Regions from separate parts of the Amycolatopsis mongoliensis genome, predicted to be linked through region 2. Evidence: riboswitches for the same ligand, from Rfam matches in the RefSeq annotation. Region 2 holds a riboswitch; each other region holds the start of a gene.
The links. A riboswitch is a leader RNA that binds a small molecule or an ion and turns the genes downstream of it on or off. The one in region 2 is predicted to bind S-adenosylmethionine.
Positions count from the first base shown of each region.

Region 1: another riboswitch for S-adenosylmethionine. It lies ahead of QRX60_RS48080 (aminotransferase class V-fold PLP-dependent enzyme); the one in region 2 lies ahead of thrC (threonine synthase).
Region 3: another riboswitch for S-adenosylmethionine. It lies ahead of QRX60_RS18220 (methionine ABC transporter ATP-binding protein); the one in region 2 lies ahead of thrC (threonine synthase).

Region 1 is NZ_CP127295.1:10,036,405-10,042,446, reverse strand. Features, by position in the region: gene QRX60_RS48100 (penicillin-binding transpeptidase domain-containing protein) at 1-599, shown strand, start outside; gene QRX60_RS48095 (ArsR/SmtB family transcription factor) at 727-1,419, shown strand; gene QRX60_RS48090 (potassium/proton antiporter) at 1,515-2,993, shown strand; gene QRX60_RS48085 (M23 family metallopeptidase) at 3,312-3,971, shown strand; SAM riboswitch class IV at 4,052-4,166, shown strand; gene QRX60_RS48080 (aminotransferase class V-fold PLP-dependent enzyme) at 4,205-5,560, shown strand; gene QRX60_RS48075 (hypothetical protein) at 5,577-6,042, shown strand, end outside.
Region 2 is NZ_CP127295.1:10,518,606-10,524,647, reverse strand. Features, by position in the region: gene QRX60_RS50125 (ComEC/Rec2 family competence protein) at 1-272, shown strand, start outside; gene thrC (threonine synthase) at 313-1,578, opposite strand; SAM riboswitch class I at 1,592-1,725, opposite strand; gene holA (DNA polymerase III subunit delta) at 1,872-2,852, shown strand; gene rpsT (30S ribosomal protein S20) at 2,909-3,169, opposite strand; gene QRX60_RS50105 (DMT family transporter) at 3,523-4,386, shown strand; gene QRX60_RS50100 (VOC family protein) at 4,410-4,784, shown strand; gene QRX60_RS50095 (class I SAM-dependent methyltransferase) at 4,781-5,401, opposite strand; gene lepA (translation elongation factor 4) at 5,517-6,042, shown strand, end outside.
Region 3 is NZ_CP127295.1:3,717,764-3,723,805, reverse strand. Features, by position in the region: gene QRX60_RS18235 (ABC-F family ATP-binding cassette domain-containing protein) at 1-522, opposite strand, end outside; gene QRX60_RS18230 (ASCH domain-containing protein) at 527-934, opposite strand; gene QRX60_RS18225 (4-(cytidine 5'-diphospho)-2-C-methyl-D-erythritol kinase) at 931-1,893, opposite strand; gene QRX60_RS18220 (methionine ABC transporter ATP-binding protein) at 2,009-3,022, opposite strand; SAM riboswitch class I at 3,232-3,322, opposite strand; gene rsmA (16S rRNA (adenine(1518)-N(6)/adenine(1519)-N(6))-dimethyltransferase RsmA) at 3,522-4,361, opposite strand; gene QRX60_RS18210 (resuscitation-promoting factor) at 4,562-5,986, opposite strand.

The DNA of each region.
Region 1 (6,042 bases), 480 kb from region 2:
AGGGCTTCGAGCTGGGGGCGACGAACCTGCAGACGGCGTTCGCGCGGTCCTGCAACACGACGTTCGGGCAGCTCGCGCTGGCGCTGCCGGCCGACGGGCTGCAGAAGGCGGCCGACGAGCTGGGCCTCAACGCCGACTACGAGATCCCGGGGATCGACACCGAGCTGGGCAAGGTCGAGCCCGCGGCGAGCAAGGACGAGCTGGTCGAGGACGGGTTCGGCCAGGGCCGGATCCAGGCGAGCTGCCTCGGCGGCGCCCTGATGGCGGCCACGGTCGCGTCCGGCAAGGCGATCACGCCGCGGCTGTGGCACGACCTGGAGACCACGGTCGTCAAGGGCTACTCGCCGCCGCCGGCGTCGGTGCTCGGCCAGGTGCGGACGATGATGCGCGCGGTGGTGACCAGCGGAACGGGCCGGGGCGCGGCGGGCGCGGGCACGGTGTTCGGCAAGACGGGCACGGCCCAGTTCGGCGACGGCTCGAACGCCACGGGCTGGTTCGTCGGCTACCGCGGGTCCGTGGCGTTCGCGGTGCTCCTGGAGGACTCGAACGACTCGGGCCCGGCGGTCACCCTGGCAGCGAAGTTCCTGAAGGGCATCTGACCCGTACCCGCCCGGACGACGCGCCGGAGGCGGCCGCGGTTCATGGCGTCCGGCTGAGCACGCGTGTCGTCCGCCGGGGTACGTCGCTTCGGCCGCGGGCGAAGTGCGGCCGCCGTACCGTGGTCGCATGGAGACGATCGCTCTCGCCGAGGTCGCCGCGGTGCTCGCCGACCCCAGCCGAGCCACCATGTGCCTCGCCCTGCTGGACGGGCGGGCCTGGACCGTCGGCGAGCTGGCCAAGGCGGCCGGGATCGCGCTCTCCACGGCCAGTGAGCACGTCACCCGGCTGGTCGACGCCGGGTTCGTCGTCCGGGTCAAGCAGGGCCGGGCCAGCTACGTCCGGATCGCCGACCCGCGCGTCGCCGAGCTGATCGAGCACCTGGCCCAGCACGCCGAGCACCGGCCGGTGACCGGGCTGAAGTCGTCGCTGCGGGTGAAGCGGCTCGAGTTCGCGCGGACCTGCTACGACCACCTCGCCGGCGTGCTCGGCGTCGCCGTCCGCGACGGCATGCTCGCCACCGGCCTCCTCGACACCGCCGGCGGGCTGACGCTGACCGGCCGCGGCCGCGAGGTGCTGGCCGGCCTCGGCGTGCCGGTCGCCGCCGGGCGGCGGCCGTTGCTGCGCGACTGTCTGGATTGGACGGAGCGCCGCGACCACCTCGCCGGCGCGCTGCCCGCCGCGCTGCTCGACCGGGCGGTCGAGGCCGGCTGGGTGGCCCGCGACGGCCACCGCGCGGTGAAGGTGCGGCCGAGCGCGGCCCAGCCGTTCGCCGCGCTCGGTGTCGATCTCGACGCGCTGGGTGTCGCCGCCCGGCCTTAACACACCGAGTGTCCGGCTCGGGCCGGCGGTACACGAACGAGTTAACCCGGTCGCTTCACTATTCTGAGGGCCCACGGCACTCGGAGGGAGGCGGCATGGACCAGCTTCCCGTGCTGCTCGGCGTCGGCGGCGTCGTGCTGCTCGCCTCGGTGCTCGCCGTGCGCGTCTCCATCCGGCTCGGCCTGCCCTCGCTGCTGCTGTACCTCGGGATCGGCGTGGTGCTCGGCGAAGCCGGCTTCGGCATCCGGTTCGACAACCCCGAGCTGACCCAGTCGCTCGGCCTCGCCGCGCTCGTCATGATCCTCGCCGAAGGCGGGCTGACGACGCGGTGGTCGGCGGTGAAACCCTCGCTGGGCCTCGGAATCGCACTGTCCACAGTGGCCGTCGTGGTGAGCGTCGCGGTCACCGGCGCGGCCCTGCACTTCCTGCTGGGCCTCGACTGGCGGTTCGCCCTGCTGTGGGGCGCCGTGCTCGCCTCGACCGACGCGGCGGCGGTGTTCTCCGTGCTGCGCACGGCCGGGATCGGCAAACGCCTGGTCGGCGCGCTGGAGCTGGAGTCCGGCATCAACGACGCGCCGGCCTACATCGCGGTCGTCGTGCTCGCCGAAGGCACCACTGTGGACTGGACGCTGCCGCTGCTGGTGGTCTACGAACTGGGGGCGGGCCTGGCGATCGGGCTAGCGTTCGGCTGGCTCGGCGGTTTCACGCTCCGCCGGGCGGCGTTGCCGGCGACCGGCCTCTACCCGCTCGCCACGGTCGCGGTGTGCGTCGTGGCGTACTCGTCCGGGCAGCTGCTGCACGCGTCCGGGCTGCTCGCCACGTACGTCGCCGCGCTGGTGCTGGGCAATTCGCGGCTGCCGCACCGCTCGGACACGCTGTCGTTCGCCGAGGGGCTCGGCTGGCTGGCGCAGATCGGGCTGTTTGTGCTGCTCGGACTGTTCGCCTCGCCGAGCCGGCTGCTCGAGACGCTGGTGCCGGGCCTGGTCGCGGGCGCCGTCGTGCTGCTGCTGGCCCGGCCGATCTCGGTGGTGCTCTCGGTGCTGCCGTTCCGGCTGCCGTGGCGGGAACAGGTGTTCCTGTCGTGGGCCGGGCTGCGCGGCGCGGTGCCGATCGTGCTCGCCATGATCCCGCTGTCGGAAGGGCTCCCGGGCGCGCAACGGCTGGTCGACGCGGTGTTCGTGCTGGTCATCGTGCTGACGCTGGTGCAGGGTGCGACCCTCGGGCCGCTCGGGCACCGGCTCGGGCTGGCCCGGAAGTCCGAGGCGCACGAGATCGAGGTCGACGCCGCGCCGCTGGACGAGCTGGGCGCCGAGCTGCTGCAGGTCCGCATCCAGCCGGGCTCGAAGCTGCACGGCGTGTACCTGTCCGAGCTGCGGCTGCCGGTCGGCGCGACGGTCAGCCTGGTCGTGCGCGACGGCGCGGGCTTCACGCCGCAGAAGACCAGCCGCCTGCAGGAGCACGACCAGCTGCTGGTGGTCACGACGAGCGGGGTCCGCGACGACGCCGAGCGCCGGCTCCGTGCCGTGGACCGGGCCGGCCGCCTGGCCCGCTGGAAGGGCGAGTCGGGTCGTTGACCCGTTCGTGGTCGTGGCCGCGCCGTGACCGATCGGACGACTCGTGTCGACCCGCCAGTCACGCGTGTCGACCCCTCAGTCACGCGTGTTGACCTCCCCGGCACGCGTGATGTCTCCTCGAGCACCCGTGGTGCCCTGAACTGGCCGTTGTCCGGTGCTTGTCCGGTTTCCCCGCCGACCTGGTGATCTTTTTCCGCGAGGGTGAACGCCCCTCACGAAAACCTCACGTGATCTTCCCAGTGATCCAACCTTTGGCCTACTCTGCGCTCGATCCGGTTAGTTCGAATGGGTGAGTGTTAGGTCAAAGGAGTACGCACGGTGACAAAACTGCACGTTCGTGGGGCGGTCCTGGCTGCCGCGATGACCGCGGTCCTCGGGCTGGCAGCCGCACCGGCCGCGATCGCCGAAGTGGCCCCGTTCCCGGCGCTCGCCCTGCCGTTCAAGGCCGGCCAGCAGGTCTACTCGGCCGGCATCCACTCCGACGACGGCAGCACCGGCGTCAAGAACGCCGTCGACTTCAGCCCGGCCGACCACACCGTGCGCGCGCCGCTGGCCGGCACCGTCCACCTGCAGCACTGCGCGGGCGGCGACTGGGTGACCATCGACCACGCCGGCGGCTGGCGGACCGGGTACTACCACATGGAAGGCATCAAGGTCACCGACGGTGAGCACGTCGAGGCCGGGGCCGAGCTCGGCTCGACCGGCAACGCGCTGCCGTGCGGCGGCAGCAGCACCGGCGCCCACGTGCACTTCACGCTCTGGACCCTGCCGGCCGGCCCGGCGGCGGCGAACTGGGACGGCAAGTCGTTCGCCGAGGTCTCGACGGCCGTCGCGGCGGCCGTCGGCGAACCGGTCGACGGGAAGACCATCGGCGGCTGGCGCTTCACCGCCGGGGCCGAGCAGTACACCGGCACGGCGACGCACCTCGCCGACGACGCCGTGACGCAGCTGCCGGGGCACTTCCGCGCGAAGCTCTGACGCTCACGGTGTGTGAGCGGCGTCTCAGAATGTGAGGCGGGGTTGGCCGCCGGCGGCGTTCTCGGTTACCTTCTGGCTCAGGTCATGAGTGCCAGCGCGAAGCCCCGGCTTGCTGGCCGGCAACCCTCCTACCGCGGTGGGGTGCCCCGGGTGAAGACCGGGCCGGTCGCGTCGTGCGACGGGCAAGCGCGGGCCCCTCGCCGGGGTCCCCCGGACCGCCGAGGAGGCACTCGATGACTCTCGCCATCGACCGCACCAGCACCGTCACCCCCGCCGAGCACGTCGAAACCGTTGTCCCCCAGGAGATCCCGGCCGTGGCCGGGGCGGCCCTGCGGGTCCCGCTCGTCACCGGCGAAACCGTCGGCTACGCCAACCTCGACCACGCCGCGAGCGCTCCCTGTCTCGACGCGGTCCGCAGCGCCGTCGACGAGTTCCTGCCCTGGTACGCCAGCGTCCACCGCGGCGCCGGGTTCGCGTCGCAGGTCTCCACCCGCCTCTACGAGCGCACCCGCGACGTCCTGCGCCGCTTCGTCGGCGCCCGGCGCACGGACACCGTCGTGTTCACCCGCAACACCACCGACTCCTTCAACCTGCTCGCCCGCAGCCTGCCCCGGCACACCTCGGTGGTCGTCTTCGACACCGAGCACCACGCCGCGCTGCTGCCGTGGCAGGGGCCGAACGTCCGGCGGATCCCGACCCCGCGCACCCGCCTCGCGGCAGTGTCCGCTGTGGACGAAGCCCTCGCGGACTCCCCGCAGGGACCGCGGTTGGTCGTCGTCACCGGAGCGTCCAATGTGACCGGTGAGCTCCTGCCGGTGGCGGAGATCGCCGCCGTGGCGCGGAAGCACGGCGCCCGCATCGCGCTCGACGCCGCCCAGCTGGCTCCGCACCGGCGGATCTCGATCAAGGAGCTCGACGTCGACTACGTCGCGCTGTCCGGTCACAAGCTGTACGCGCCCTTCGGCGCGGGCGCGCTGATCGGCCGCGCCGACTGGCTGCGCGCCGCCCGGCCGTACCTCGCCGGCGGCGGCGCGACCAAGCTCGTCACCGAGGACGCGGTGGTCTGGAACGCCGGGCCCGAACGCCACGAAGCCGGCTCGCCCAACACCGTCGGCGTGTACGCGCTCGGCGTCGCGTGCGAGAAGCTCAGCGAGAACTGGGACGCCGTCGTGGCGCACGAGCAGGCTCTGCTCACCCGGCTGCGCAAGGGGCTCGAAGGCATCCCGGGCTGCGCCGAGCTGCGGCTCTTCGACGCGCCGGTCGACCGCGTCGGCACGGTCAGCTTCGTCGTCGACGGCTTCGACCCCGGCTGGCTGGCGGCGGTGCTGTCCGCCGAGTACGGCATCGGCGTGCGCGACGGTGCGTTCTGCGCCCACGTCGCGGCCAAGCGGCTCATCGGCGTCACCGGCGGCGCCGGGCAGCAGGCGGTCCGCGTCAGCCTCGGCCTGGGCAGCACCGAAGAGCACGTCGACCGCGTCGTGCTGGCGCTGCGCCAGATCGTCGCGCGCGGGGCCCGCTGGGAGTACGCGAAGGTGGACGGCCGCTGGGCCCCGGTCGGCGACCCGCGGGAGCTGCCGCCGTTCTGCTGATCGTTACCCTGGGCCGATGGGGAGGCACTGGGTTCCGTTGGCGCTGCTCGGGTTCGCGGAGCTGGTCCTGGTCACGGTCGAACTGTTCCACCGCTCGGCCGTGACGGCGGACCTGGCGACCCGCCTCGCGCCGGACCCGGCCCCGCCGTCCTACGACAGCATCTTCGGGTTCACCGTCGAGGGCCACGGTGGCACGCAGCGGCTCCTCAGCCTCTCCGACACCGTCCTCGCCTACCGGGGCGGAATCGGCGTGGCCTGGCAGTGGGTGCTCATCGCCGCGTTCCTGGCGGTGGTGGCCTGGTACGCCCGGCGGCTCGGCGGGAAAGCGGCCGTGCTGTCCGCCGTCGGCGTGCTGGTCGCGGTGCCCCTGCTGGACCTGCTGGCCTACAGCTGGTTCGGCTTCGACGCGGCCACCCGCGGCCCGGTCCTCGCCACGCTCGGCCTGGCCCTGGTCGCCTGGCTCGAACGCAGCCGCCTGGTGC
Region 2 (6,042 bases):
ATCTGAAGGCGGAGGTGCTGAAAGTGCCCCATCACGGCTCGCGCTACTCGCTGCCGTCGTTCCTCGCGGCAGTGGCGCCGAGGGTGGCGTTGGTCAGCGTCGGCGCGGGAAACACCTACGGGCACCCCAGTAAGTCCACAATGGACACTCTGGCGGCGCTGGGTGCCCTGGTCACCCGAACCGACCTGGACGGCGACACCGCGGTGGTCGGCGACCCGGCAGGCCCGACGGTAGCGCGCCGGGGCGAGCCGCGTGGCCCGCCGAAGCGCTGAAGGCCGGGGCGGGCGGCAGAGCCCGCCCCGGCGGTGGAGGTCAGTAGCCGAGCGCCTCGTTCACGGCCTTGGCGGACGGCGGCACGGTCGCCTTCGGGCCGACGTGGTTCTCGATCGCGTCGAGGGTCTTGAGGCCGTCACCGGTGATCAGGAGCACCGTCTCGGCGTCCGGGTCCAGTTTGCCCGTCTCGACCAGCTTCTTCGCCGTCGCGACGGTGACCCCGCCCGCGGTCTCGGTGAAGATGCCCTCGGTGCGGGCGAGCAACCGGATGCCTTCGACGACCTCTTCGTCGCTGACGTCCTCGATCGCGCCGCCGGTGCGGTTGACGATGTCGAGCACGTACGGGCCGTCGGCCGGGTTGCCGATCGCCAGCGAGCGGGCGATCGTGTCCGGCTTGACCGGCTGGACCACGTCCTGGCCGGCGCGGAACGCGGCCGACACCGGCGAGCAGCCGGTGGCCTGAGCGCCGAACACCTTGTACGGGCTGGCGTCCACGAGACCGAGCTGGCCCAGCTCGCGGAAACCCTTGTCCACCTTGGTCAGCTGCGAACCGGAGGCGATCGGCACGACGACCTGCGGCGGGATGCGCCAGCCGAGCTGCTCGGCGACCTCGAAGGCCAGCGTCTTCGAGCCTTCGGAGTAGTACGGCCGGACGTTCACGTTCACGAACGCCCACTTCGGGTGCTCACCGGCGAGCTCGGTGGCGAGGCGGTTGACGTCGTCGTAGTTGCCGTCGACGGCGATCAGGTCGCCGTCGTAGACCGCGGTGGTGAGGATCTTGGCGCGCTCGAGGGTCTTCGGGATCAGCACGACCGACCGCCAGCCCGCGCGGGCCGCGGCGGCGGCCGTCGCGTTGGCCAGGTTGCCGGTCGACGGACACGCGAGCACCTCGAACCCGAACTCGCGGGCCGCGGCCAGCGCGACGGCGACGACGCGGTCCTTGAACGAGTGCGTCGGGTTGCCGGTGTCGTCCTTGACCCACACGCGCTTGAGGCCGAGCTCCTTGGCGAGGCGGTCGGCGCGGATCAGCCGGGTGGCGCCGGGCTCGGTGTTCGGGATCTCCTCGACATTGGACGGAACCGGGAGGAGCTTCTTGTAGCGCCAGATGTTCTTGGGGCCGGCCTCGATGTCTTCGCGGCGGACGCGGCCGAAGTCGTAGGCGACTTCGAGCGGCGAGAAGTCCTCGGCGGAGACGAACTCGGGGGCGAGCGGCTGCCGGTGTCCCTCTTCCTTCGACACCAGTTCGACGGCCGGACCGAGATCCGGGGTCTTCGTGGTGGAGGTCGTTCCGAGGGTGGCGGTCATCGCGAGGTTCCTTTCCTCATCTGCCCCGCCGAAGCGGGCCGGAATTGGCACCGTGGTCGTCAGCTACCCCGCGATCGCGGGATGACGGGCTGTACGCCGGTTGCCGGGGCTTCGTCGGGCCGTTCCCTCTGCCCCTCTGGATGAGCGGTATTCGATTGTCGGCGCGCGCTCGCCGGATGATCCGGGGCGGCTGCCTCGGCTACACCGTACGACATGGCGCTCACGCCGTGCCACGCCGGCCGCTCGACATCACCGGAGCGGGCGCACGACACCGCAAGTGAGAGGATCCTTCCGTGACCGCGCAAGCCACCGCCCCGGCCCCGCTGCTCCTGGTCCTGGGCGAGGAAGAACTGCTGATCGAGCGCGCCGTCCGCGAGGCGCTCGCCGCGGCCCGGGCGATCGACGCCACGGCCGAGCTGACCCGGGTCCGGGTGTCGGATCTCACAGCCCCCGAGCTGGCCGAACTCGTCAGCCCGTCGCTGTTCAGCGAAGGCCGCGTGATCGTCCTGGAGTCGGCGCAGGACATCTCGCAGGAACTGGCCGACGCCGTGGCTTCCTACCTGAAGGACCCGGCGGACGGCATCGTGCTGGTCGTCGTGCACACCGGCGGCGGCCGCAGCAAGGCGGGCAAGACGCTCCCGGCGGTGTTGAAGAAGGCGGGCGCCGAGGTCACCGAGTGCCCGAAGCTGACCAAGCCGGCCGAGCGCGAGCAGTTCGTGCGGCACGAGGTGCGCCGGGCGGGCGGCAAGATCGACCCCGCGGGGGTGGCCGCGCTGATCGACGCCGTGGGCTCCGACCTGCGAGAACTCTCGTCTGCGGCGACGCAGCTGGTGGCGGACGCCGGCGGGACCGTCGACGCCGAAGCGGTCCGCCGCTACCACCGCGGCCGCGCGGACGTCACCGGGTTCGCGGTCGCGGAGAAGGCCGTGAGCGGCGACCGCTCGGCGGCGCTGGAGTCGCTGCGCTGGGCGATGCAGCTGGGCGTCCCGCACGTCCTGGTCGCGGACGCGCTGGCCGACGCGGTCCGCACGATCGCCCGGGTCTCGGGTGCGGGCCGGGGCAACCCGAACCAGCTGGCCGGCGAGCTGGGCATGCCGCCGTGGAAGATCCGCAAGGCCCAGGGCCAGTCCCGGGGCTGGAACCAGGACGGCCTCGCGACCGCGATGCGGGTCGTGGCGAGGCTGAACGCCGAGGTCAAGGGCGTGGCGGCCGACCCGGGCTACGCATTGGAACGTGCGGTCCTCCAGGTGGCGGCCGCCAAGGGCGACCGCTGACCCGGGCATGAAGAAAGCCCCGGCCGAAGCCGGGGCTTTCCCAGAAATCAACCAGCTCAGAGCGCGTTGACGCGCTTCGCCAGCGCCGACTTCTTGTTGGCGGCCTGGTTGGCGTGCAGAACGCCCTTCGAGACGGCCTTGTCCAGCTTCTGGGCGGCGTCGCGCTGCAGCTCGACGGCCTTGGCCTTGTCGCCGGCCTCGGCGGCTTCGCGGACCTTGCGGATCGCGGTCTTCACCGAGGACCGGATCGCCTGGTTGCGCTGACGCGCCTTCTCGTTCGTCGTGATGCGCTTGATCTGCGACTTGATGTTGGCCATAGGGCAACTCCTGTTTCACTCGGTGAGATTCGCCGCCGCGCTCGAGTGGCCCCGCTCGCGAGAGCGGGCTTCCTCCATGACGGAATGCCGCACGGCAACGAGCGACAACCTTAACAGCCGGGCTCGCGGCGGCCTCCGGCGGGACCTGCGCCGTCTCGATCACCAGGAGTACGGTGGGCGGCGGTAGTGCCTAGGGTTCCGTCGCCGGTCCGCGCACCCAGCACCGCACAACCAGGACCGGCGGGACTGGTCCGAGCGGCACCGTCGGCGGGCCCGGACGGCCGGCCGTTCATCTGACGGGGCAAAAGCCTGGAGGACCCGGTTTTCGCGCGCGCGAAAACCCGAAGGGTCCCATGAACGCCACCGCCCTGTCCTTCGTCCTCGTCGCCGCCGTCGTGCACGCCGCGTGGAACCTGGCCGCGAAGCGGATCTCCTCCGGCGGCACCCAGTTCGTCTGGCTCTATTACACGGCTTCCGCGGTCGTGCTCCTGCCGGTGACGGTCGTGCTGCTGGTCGTCGAGCCGCAGCGTCCACAGTGGAGCTGGCTGGTGGCCGCGGTGGTGACGTCGGTGCTGCACATCGCCTACGGCATCGTGCTGCAACGCGGGTACCGCGTCGGCGACCTCTCCGTCGTCTACCCCGTCGCGCGGGGCACCGGGCCGCTGCTGTCGGTGCTGGCCGCCGTCCTCGTGCTCGGCGAACGCCCCGGCTGGCTCGGGCTGCTCGGCGCCTTCCTGGTCATCGCCGGGGTGCTGGTGATCAGCACGGGCCGCAAGACGGGTGACCCGCATGCGGTCAAGGCCGGCATCCGCTACGGCCTCCTGACCGGTGCCGTCATCGCCGGCTACACCCTCTGGGACGCGCACTCGGTGACCGGCCTGGGCGTGCCACCCGTCGTCTACTTCGGCCTCGGCTCGGTCCTGCAGAGCGTGCTGCTCGCCCCCGGTGCCCTGGCCGGCCGCGCCGAGGTGACGCGGATCTGGCGTGAGCAACGCCGCGAGGTGCTGGTCGTCGGGCTGCTTTCGCCGATCGCCTACATCCTCGTGCTGTTCGCCCTCACGATGGCGCCGGTCAGCCTGGTCGCGCCCGCCCGGGAGCTGAGCATCGTGCTCGGCGGCCTCGCCGCCTGGCTGGTGCTGGGCGAGCGCGACGCCGTGCGGCGGCTCGCGGGGTCGGTGATCGTCCTGTCCGGGATCGCCGCGATTGCGGCCGCCTGAGCGCGTCCGGTAGGGATGGTCGGATGGAAGTCCTGAAGAGCCGGCTGCTGATCCGCCCGCGCGACGTCGACGCGACGACGGCGTTCTACCGCGACACCCTCGGCCTGGCCGTGGAGCGTGAGTTCCCCGGCGGCACGGTGTTCTTCCTCGGCCACGGCTCCCTGGAGGTCTCCGGCCGGGGCGAGACGGGCTCGTCGCCCGATCTGGTGCTCTGGATGCAGGTCCGGGACCTCGCCGGCACCCTGGCCGAGCTGAAGGCGAAGGGCCTGGAGCCGGTGCGGGACGGGCAGCGCGAGCCCTGGGGCCTCGACGAGGCCTGGATCGCCGACCCGGACGGCACGCGGATCGTGCTGGTCGAGGTGCCCGAGGGCCACCCGATCCGCACGGACACCCGCTAGGCGGGCTTGACGGCCCGCAGCTGCGCGGCCAGCGCGGCGAAGCCGGGCGGGTCCCAGGTCCAGGTCTGCAGGTCGGCGAAGCCCGCTTCGGCGGCTTCGTCGGCCAGGACGTGCCTGCTCACGGGCAGCCACTTCTCGTGCGCGGACAGCAGCAGGCGCCCGCCGGGGCGCAGCACCCGGACCAGCTCGGCGAACCCGGCCGCGCGATCGTCCCAGAGCATCACGTTGTTGACGGTCAGGACGACGTCGATGGACCCGTCGGGCTCGCCGGTGTGCGCCGCCGACCCCTCGCGCAGCTCGGCGCGGTCGCCGCAGCGCTCGTGGCAGAGGCCGAGCATCTCGGGGGAGGGATCGACGCCGATGGTGCGCCCGGCCAGCCGCGCGGCGGCGTCCAGGCCGACGCCGGGGCCGGGACCGACGACCAGGACGGTCTCGTCCGGTTCGATCCGGGCCAGGTCGACGATGCGCTGCTCGGTGGCGGCGTTGCCCCGCGCCATCACCCAGCCGCCGAGGCGCCCGAGCGCTCCCGAAGGGTGACCGAAGGCACGGTCGAGGACGCGGCCGAAGCCGCCTGGATCCGGCTGGGGAGGGGGTGCCGGCTGGTGCGAAGTGCTCATACTTCGAGGGCACCACGGATCCCGGGAGCCCGCATCGGGGATGACCCCCACCCGCACCCGGAGCGCCATGGGAGCATAGAGGTGGCCATCCCCGACTTTCCGAGGACTCATTCGAGTGACGACGTTCGCCGACACCACCTTCACGCCTCCGGAGCTCATCCGGAACTTCTGCATCATCGCGCACATCGACCACGGCAAGTCCACCCTGGCCGACCGCATGTTGCAGCTCACCGGCGTCGTGGAAGAGCGGGCCATGCGCGCTCAGTACCTCGACCGGATGGACATCGAGCGCGAGCGCGGGATCACGATCAAGGCGCAGAACGTCCGGCTGCCCTGGCAGGTCGACGGGCAGGACCACGTCCTGCACATGATCGACACCCCCGGCCACGTCGACTTCACCTACGAGGTGTCGCGGGCGCTGGAGGCGTGCGAAGGCGCGGTCCTGCTGGTCGACGCCGCGCAGGGGATCGAGGCCCAGACGCTGGCCAACCTGTACCTCGCGCTGGAGAACAACCTCCAGATCATCCCGGTGCTCAACAAGATCGACCTGCCCTCGGCCGACCCGGACAAGTACGCGGGTGAGCTGGCCCACATCATCGGCTGCGAGCCGGAAGACGTCCTGCGGGTCTCGGCCAAGACCG
Region 3 (6,042 bases), 4.0 Mb from region 2:
GACCGCGATCCGCCGGGTCAGCAGGTGGTCGGCGAGCCACTGGACACCTTCGACGTCCAGGTGGTTGGTCGGCTCGTCGAGCACGACGAGGTCGAGCTCGCCGGTCAGCGCGGCGGCCAGGGAGACCCGGCGCCGCTCGCCACCGGAGAGGTTCGCCGTCGGGGTGTCCAGCCCGATCGCGGTGATCCCGAGACCGTCCACAATGGACCTCACGCGCGCGTCGGCCGCCCATTCGTGCTCGGCGCCGTAGCGTTCGAGCACGACTTCGCCGACGCTGCTGCCGTCCGGGAGTTCGGTTCGCTGAGTGACCACGGCCATCCGCAGGCCACCGACATGGCTCACCCGCCCGGAATCCGGCTCGGTCAGTCCGGAAAGGACTTCCAGGAGGGTGGTCTTGCCACCCCCGTTGAGCCCGACGACGCCGATGCGCTGCCCGGCCGCGACGCCGAGCGACACACCGTCCAGGAGCGGGCGCACCCCGTAGGACTTGCTCACCGCCTCCAGGTTGACCAGGTTGGCCATCCGCTCAGCCGATCCTTTCCACGATGACGAACCGGGTCGCCACGACCTGCGTCGTGTCGTCCACGGTGAACTCCGGATCCTTCAGCGCCGCGCGCATTTCGGTTCCCTGCCAGAAGTCGGTGTGCCCGGCGCGCCAGCCGGCGACGCTCGTGAAGCCCTCGCCCTCGTCGAGCGCGTGCCGCAAGTCCACTTCGGAAAGACGAAGGACGCGCACGTCGGTGGTCTCGATGACCGCGACCCCGGTGCCGGACGAGTCGAGCACGAGTTCACGCTCCCCCACGAGGGGCAACGCTTCGCCGGACAGCTCGTATTCCCGGAGCAGCCCGGAGGTCGTCGTCTTCGAGCCGTCCAGGATCGCCGCGACCAGTTTGTCGCGCAGCGGGCCGGGGAACGCGAACTCGGCGTGCTTCACGCGTGCACCCGCGGCGGCGCCGGGCGCGGTGCGTCGTCCCCGCCGACCACGCGGGCGCCGGGGACCGGGCCGTGCGCCACCCGGACCGTGCGGCAGACCCCCGCGCCCGAAAGCTCCGCGGCGACCTCGACCGCCGATTGCGCGTCTTCACAGAGGAACGCGCAGGTCGGGCCGGATCCGGAGACCGTGCCGGCGAGCGCGCCCGCGTTGACGCCGGCCCGGAGCGTCCGGCGCAGCCCGGGCCGCAGCGAAACCGCCGCCGCCTGGAGGTCGTTGCCCAGCAGCAGCGCCAGCTGACGCGGGTCGCCCGAGGCCAGCGCCTCGACGACGGGGGTGTGCGCGCCGATCCGCGGCGGGTTGCCGTCGGCGCGCAGGCGGTCCAGCTCCTTGAACACCTTCGGCGTCGACAGCCCTTCGGAGTCGAAGGCCAGCACCCAGTGGAAGGTGTGCCGCGACAGCACCGGGACGAGCTGCTCGCCCCGCCCGGTGCCCAGCGCGGTGCCGCCGTAGAGCGCGAACGGGACGTCGCTGCCCAGTCCGGCGGCGATCTCGGCCAGCTCGTCGCGCGTGATGTCGAGGTTCCAGAGGCTCGACAGCCCGACCAGGGTCGCCGCCGCGTCGGCGCTGCCGCCCGCCATGCCACCCGCGACGGGGATGCCCTTGCGCAGCACCACCCGGACGTTCGGCTCACCGGTGCGGCCGACGTGCGCGGCCAGCGCTTCGACCGCGCGCCAGGCGAGGTTGGTGCCGTCGGCGGGCACCGAGCCTTCGCCCTCGCCGTAGATCTCCAGCCCCGGCTCCTCGGTGACCGCGACGGTCACCTCGTCGGTCAGCGACAGGGCCTGGAACACGGTCACCAGCTCGTGGTAACCGTCTTCGCGCAGGTCGTCGACCGCCAGGTGCAGGTTGACCTTGGCCGGGACCCGGACGGTGACTGGAGGCGGAACTACGGCGAGCACCCGACCAGCCTACGTGCCCGCGGAAACGCCCCAATGTGGCCTTGGTTGCGTTCAACGCAACCAAGGCGGCCTTCGGTGCGTTGAACGCACCCAAGGCCGCCCTGGGGCGCTGGGGTCAGGCGGCCGCGACGCCCTGTGGGCCGCGGGCGGTGTGCGTCACGTGGCCGCCGCGCTCGGCGACCCACGCCAGCGCCGCGTCGGCCCGCTCGCCGCGGACGCCGAGGCGGAACCGGCCGACCGGGGTGTCGCCGATCCGGGTCAGGCCGCCGCCGATGGTGGCGAACTCGACGTCGAAGCGGCCCGCGGCCTCGGGCAGCAGCGCACCGATCGACGCGAAGCCGACCAGCACGACGTCGACCGAGCGGTCGTAGCGCGACGACTGAGAACGGGAGGTCTCGATGGCCGGCAGCAGCGCCTGCGCGGTGCGGCTGGCCGGGTTCGAGATCAGGTCGAGGACGGTGCCGCGCTCGACGACCGTGCCGCCTTCGAGCACCGCGACGTCGTCGCAGACCCGGCGGACCACCCCGGCGTCCGGCGTCGTGACCACGACGGTGGTGCCCAGCTCGGAGCGGGCGCGGTCGAGCACGGTGAGCACCGCGCCGGCCTCCTCCGGGTTGATCCCGGCGGTCGGGTCGTCGGCCAGCAGCACCGCCGGCGCCGCCGCCAGCGCCTTCGCGACCGCCACGCGGCGGAGCTGGCCCTCGGTCAGCTCGCCGGGACGCTGCGTCGCGCGCTGCGTCAGGCCGACGAGGTCGAGCAGCGAGCCGACCCGGCTGCGGCGCTGCGGGCCGTCGACGCCGAGCTGCTCGAGCGGGGAGGCGATGTTGCCGGCGATCGTGCGCTCGGCGATCAGCTCCGGCTTCGTCGAGACGACGCCCAGCTGGCGGCGGATCTCGCGCAGGCGGCGGCCGTCGAGGGTGCCGGTGTTGAGGCCGTCGAGGCGGACGACGCCGCGGTCGGGCCGCTCCTGCAACGCGATGCAGCGGGCGAGGACGGACTTGCCCGACCCGGCGGGCCCGACCACGCCGAACAGCGAGCCGGCCTGGACCTCGACGCTGACGTCGTGCAGGGCGACGACCGAATTTCCGTTGGTGGCAAAGGTTTTGGACAGGTTTTCGACGGTGATCACGAAGGCTCCAGAAAACGGGGTGCGCGCAGCGCGCGACACCCGGCCGCAGTCGAAGTCCGTCCTTTATGGACGGTGCATGAAGAAGAGGTGGACCGGCTCGGGCAAGCTCAGCGGGAGCGCCGACATGCGGTCACGGAGCGGCGGCCTTCGTCGACTACGCGACGCCTGGTCAGGAGCAGGGGGCGAGCTACCCTCTTCATCGGAAACGGCCTCCATCGGTCCTGGCGGTAGCACCTGCCCCGTGGAGGGTGGTTGCTGCGACTTCGGCGAGCCAGGTCTCTCAGTCGCTCGGGATGGACGTACTGAGTAAAACCGATCCCGAGGAGCGAAAGCAAGCCTGTTGGCCCAGATCACACGACTGGAGGTGTCCGAATCGCGAGATCGCACGTCAAGAGGCGTATTTTCGCCGAACCTCGTCGACTTCTGTGACATCCGGGGCTTCGCCCCGGGCCGGGGGCCCCGCCACCCGGAACCCCCGGAAAGCTCCAGAGTGGACGTGCTAACGGGCGGCGGCCAGCCGGGCGAAGTCGTGCACGCCGAGCTGCTCACCCCGGGTCTTCGGGTCGATCCCGGCGGCCGTCAGCAGCTCGCCGGCCCGCTCGGCCGAGCCCGCCCAGCCCGCGAGCGCGGCGCGGAGCGTCTTCCTGCGTTGGGAGAAGGCGGCGTCGACGAGGCCGAAGAGCCGGTCGCGGTCGTCCGACGCCGGAGCGTCACCGCGTTCGAAGGCGACGAGCGCGGAGTCGACGTTCGGCACCGGCCAGAACACCGAGCGCGGCACGGCGGCGACCTTGCGCGCCGGGCCGTAGTAGGCGAGCTTCACGCTCGGCACGCCGTAGATCCGGCTGCCAGGGCCGGCCGCCATCCGGTCGGCGACCTCGGTCTGGACCATGACGAGACCGGACGTCAGGGACGGCACCTCGGCGAGCAGGTGCAGCACGACCGGCACGGCGACGTTGTAGGGCAGGTTGGCGACGAGCGCGGTCGGCTGGGCGGGCAGGTCGTCCTTGGCGATGCGCAGCGCGTCGGCCGCGACGACCTGGAGCTTGCCGGCGACCTCGGGCGCCCGGTCCGCGACGGTCTCGGGCAGCCGCTCGGCGAGCTTGGGATCGATCTCGACGGCGACGACGTGCGCGCCGGTGGCGAGCAGGCCGAGGGTGAGCGACCCGAGCCCGGGCCCGACCTCGAGGACGACGTCGTCCGGGCCGACGCCGGCGAGCTCGACGATCCGGCGGACGGTGTTGGGATCGTGCACGAAGTTCTGCCCGAGCTTCTTGGTCGGCCGCACGTCCAGCTCGGCCGCCAGCCCGCGGATCTCGGCAGGTCCCAACAGTTCAACCACCGGCCGAGCTTACCGATGGGGCATCTCGCGTGATTGAGCAGGCAGCACGCGTGACTGAAGGGGCATCACCCGTGATCCGGCGGGCATCGGCGTGGTGCCCCGGCAATCACACGTGATGCCCCTCCGGACACGCGTGATGCCCGTCGGCGCACGCGAAACGGCCCCCACCCGCGAAGGGTGAGGGCCGTTTCGGAAAAGCGTCAGGCCTTCTTGCCGCAGACCGGCCAGGCGCTGTAGCCGCCGCGGGCGTCGCGGACCTTCTCCGCGATCGCGATCTGCTGCTCGCGCGAAGCCTGGCTCGGGAGGCTCGCGTACTGGTCGCCGCCGTAGGCGTCCCACGTGCGCTTGTCGAACTGGAGGCCGCCGTAGTAGCCGTTGCCGGTGTTGGTGGCCCAGTTGCCGCCCGACTCGCACTGCGCGATGCGGTCCCACGCGGAGCCGTCGCCGATGTCCGGCGTCGGGGCCTTCTTCGTCCCGATGTGGATGATCTTCGGCTTCGGCTGGGTGATGACCTGCTCGGAGACGCTCTCGCGGGAGACCTCTTTGCCGTTCTTCTGCGTGACCTTGTAGGTCACCATCTTCTCGCCGGGCGTGCCGGGGTCCTCGACCGAGGTCTTGCCCTTTTCGAGGTCCGGGTCGTCGACCTTCTGCTCGGGCGGGTCGATGCTCTCCTTCTGGACGACCGTCGAGACGCCGGTGCGGCTGATGTGCACCTCGGCGCCGTCGGTCAGCTTGACGTCCAGGCCGCCTTCGGCGGCGTCCTCCGGGCCCAGGGTGAGCTTGTACTCGCCCAGGAACTCCTTGGTCGTGACCGCGGTGGTCGTGACCTTCTTCGGCTCGTTCGCGCCGTCGTAGAGCGTGATGTTCTTGAGGGTCTTGATCTCGACGGTGGCGCCCTGCAGGGGCAGCTCGCCGTCCTTCGGCATCGACATCCACGTGCCGGGCTTGTCCATGCCCGCCATGCCGAGCTGGCCGAGCGCGTCGCCGAGGTGCGTCGCGCGGACCCAGGAGGTGTGCTCCGCGCCGTCGACGATCAGCTTCAGCTGACGGCCGCGCTCGAGCTTGATGACCCCGCCGTCGCCGACCTCCGCCTGCGGGGACGGGGAGAGCGAGTCGTGCGCGCCGACGGACAGGCCCGCGTCCTCCAGCACCTCGCCGACGGTGTCGCCGAACGAGTGCACGGTGGTCTGCTGGCCGTCGACGTCGACGGTGATGCTCTTGTTCATCGCCAGCGCGGCCGCGCCGCCGCCGGCGACGCTGATCATGACGCTGAGGACGGCACCCTTGAGGAAGCGGCGCTTCCAGATCTTGGTGGTCTCGCGCAGACCCTCGTCCAGCGCGGCCCGCTTGGCCTGCGGGGACGCGGTCCGGTCCGCCTCGATCTCGTCAGGAATGACGATCGGCGGCAGGTACGTCGTCTCGGCGTTGATGAGGCGGATCAGCTCGTCGACGTCGACGTCGATCTCGGCCATCATCGCGTCGGCGTCGGGGCCGAGCGCGGCGAGGATGTCCTGCTGCGTGATGTTCGGGTCGTCGGAGAAGTCGAGCTGGCCGTAGGCGGTGTCCTCGTAATGACGCTCGAGGACGGCCGCGGAGCGCGCTCCAGCCTGTCTGCTACCTGTCACCGGGTCGTTCCCTTTCCCAAGACACCGTTCGGGGCGGCGTCTTTACGTCTGGGCCC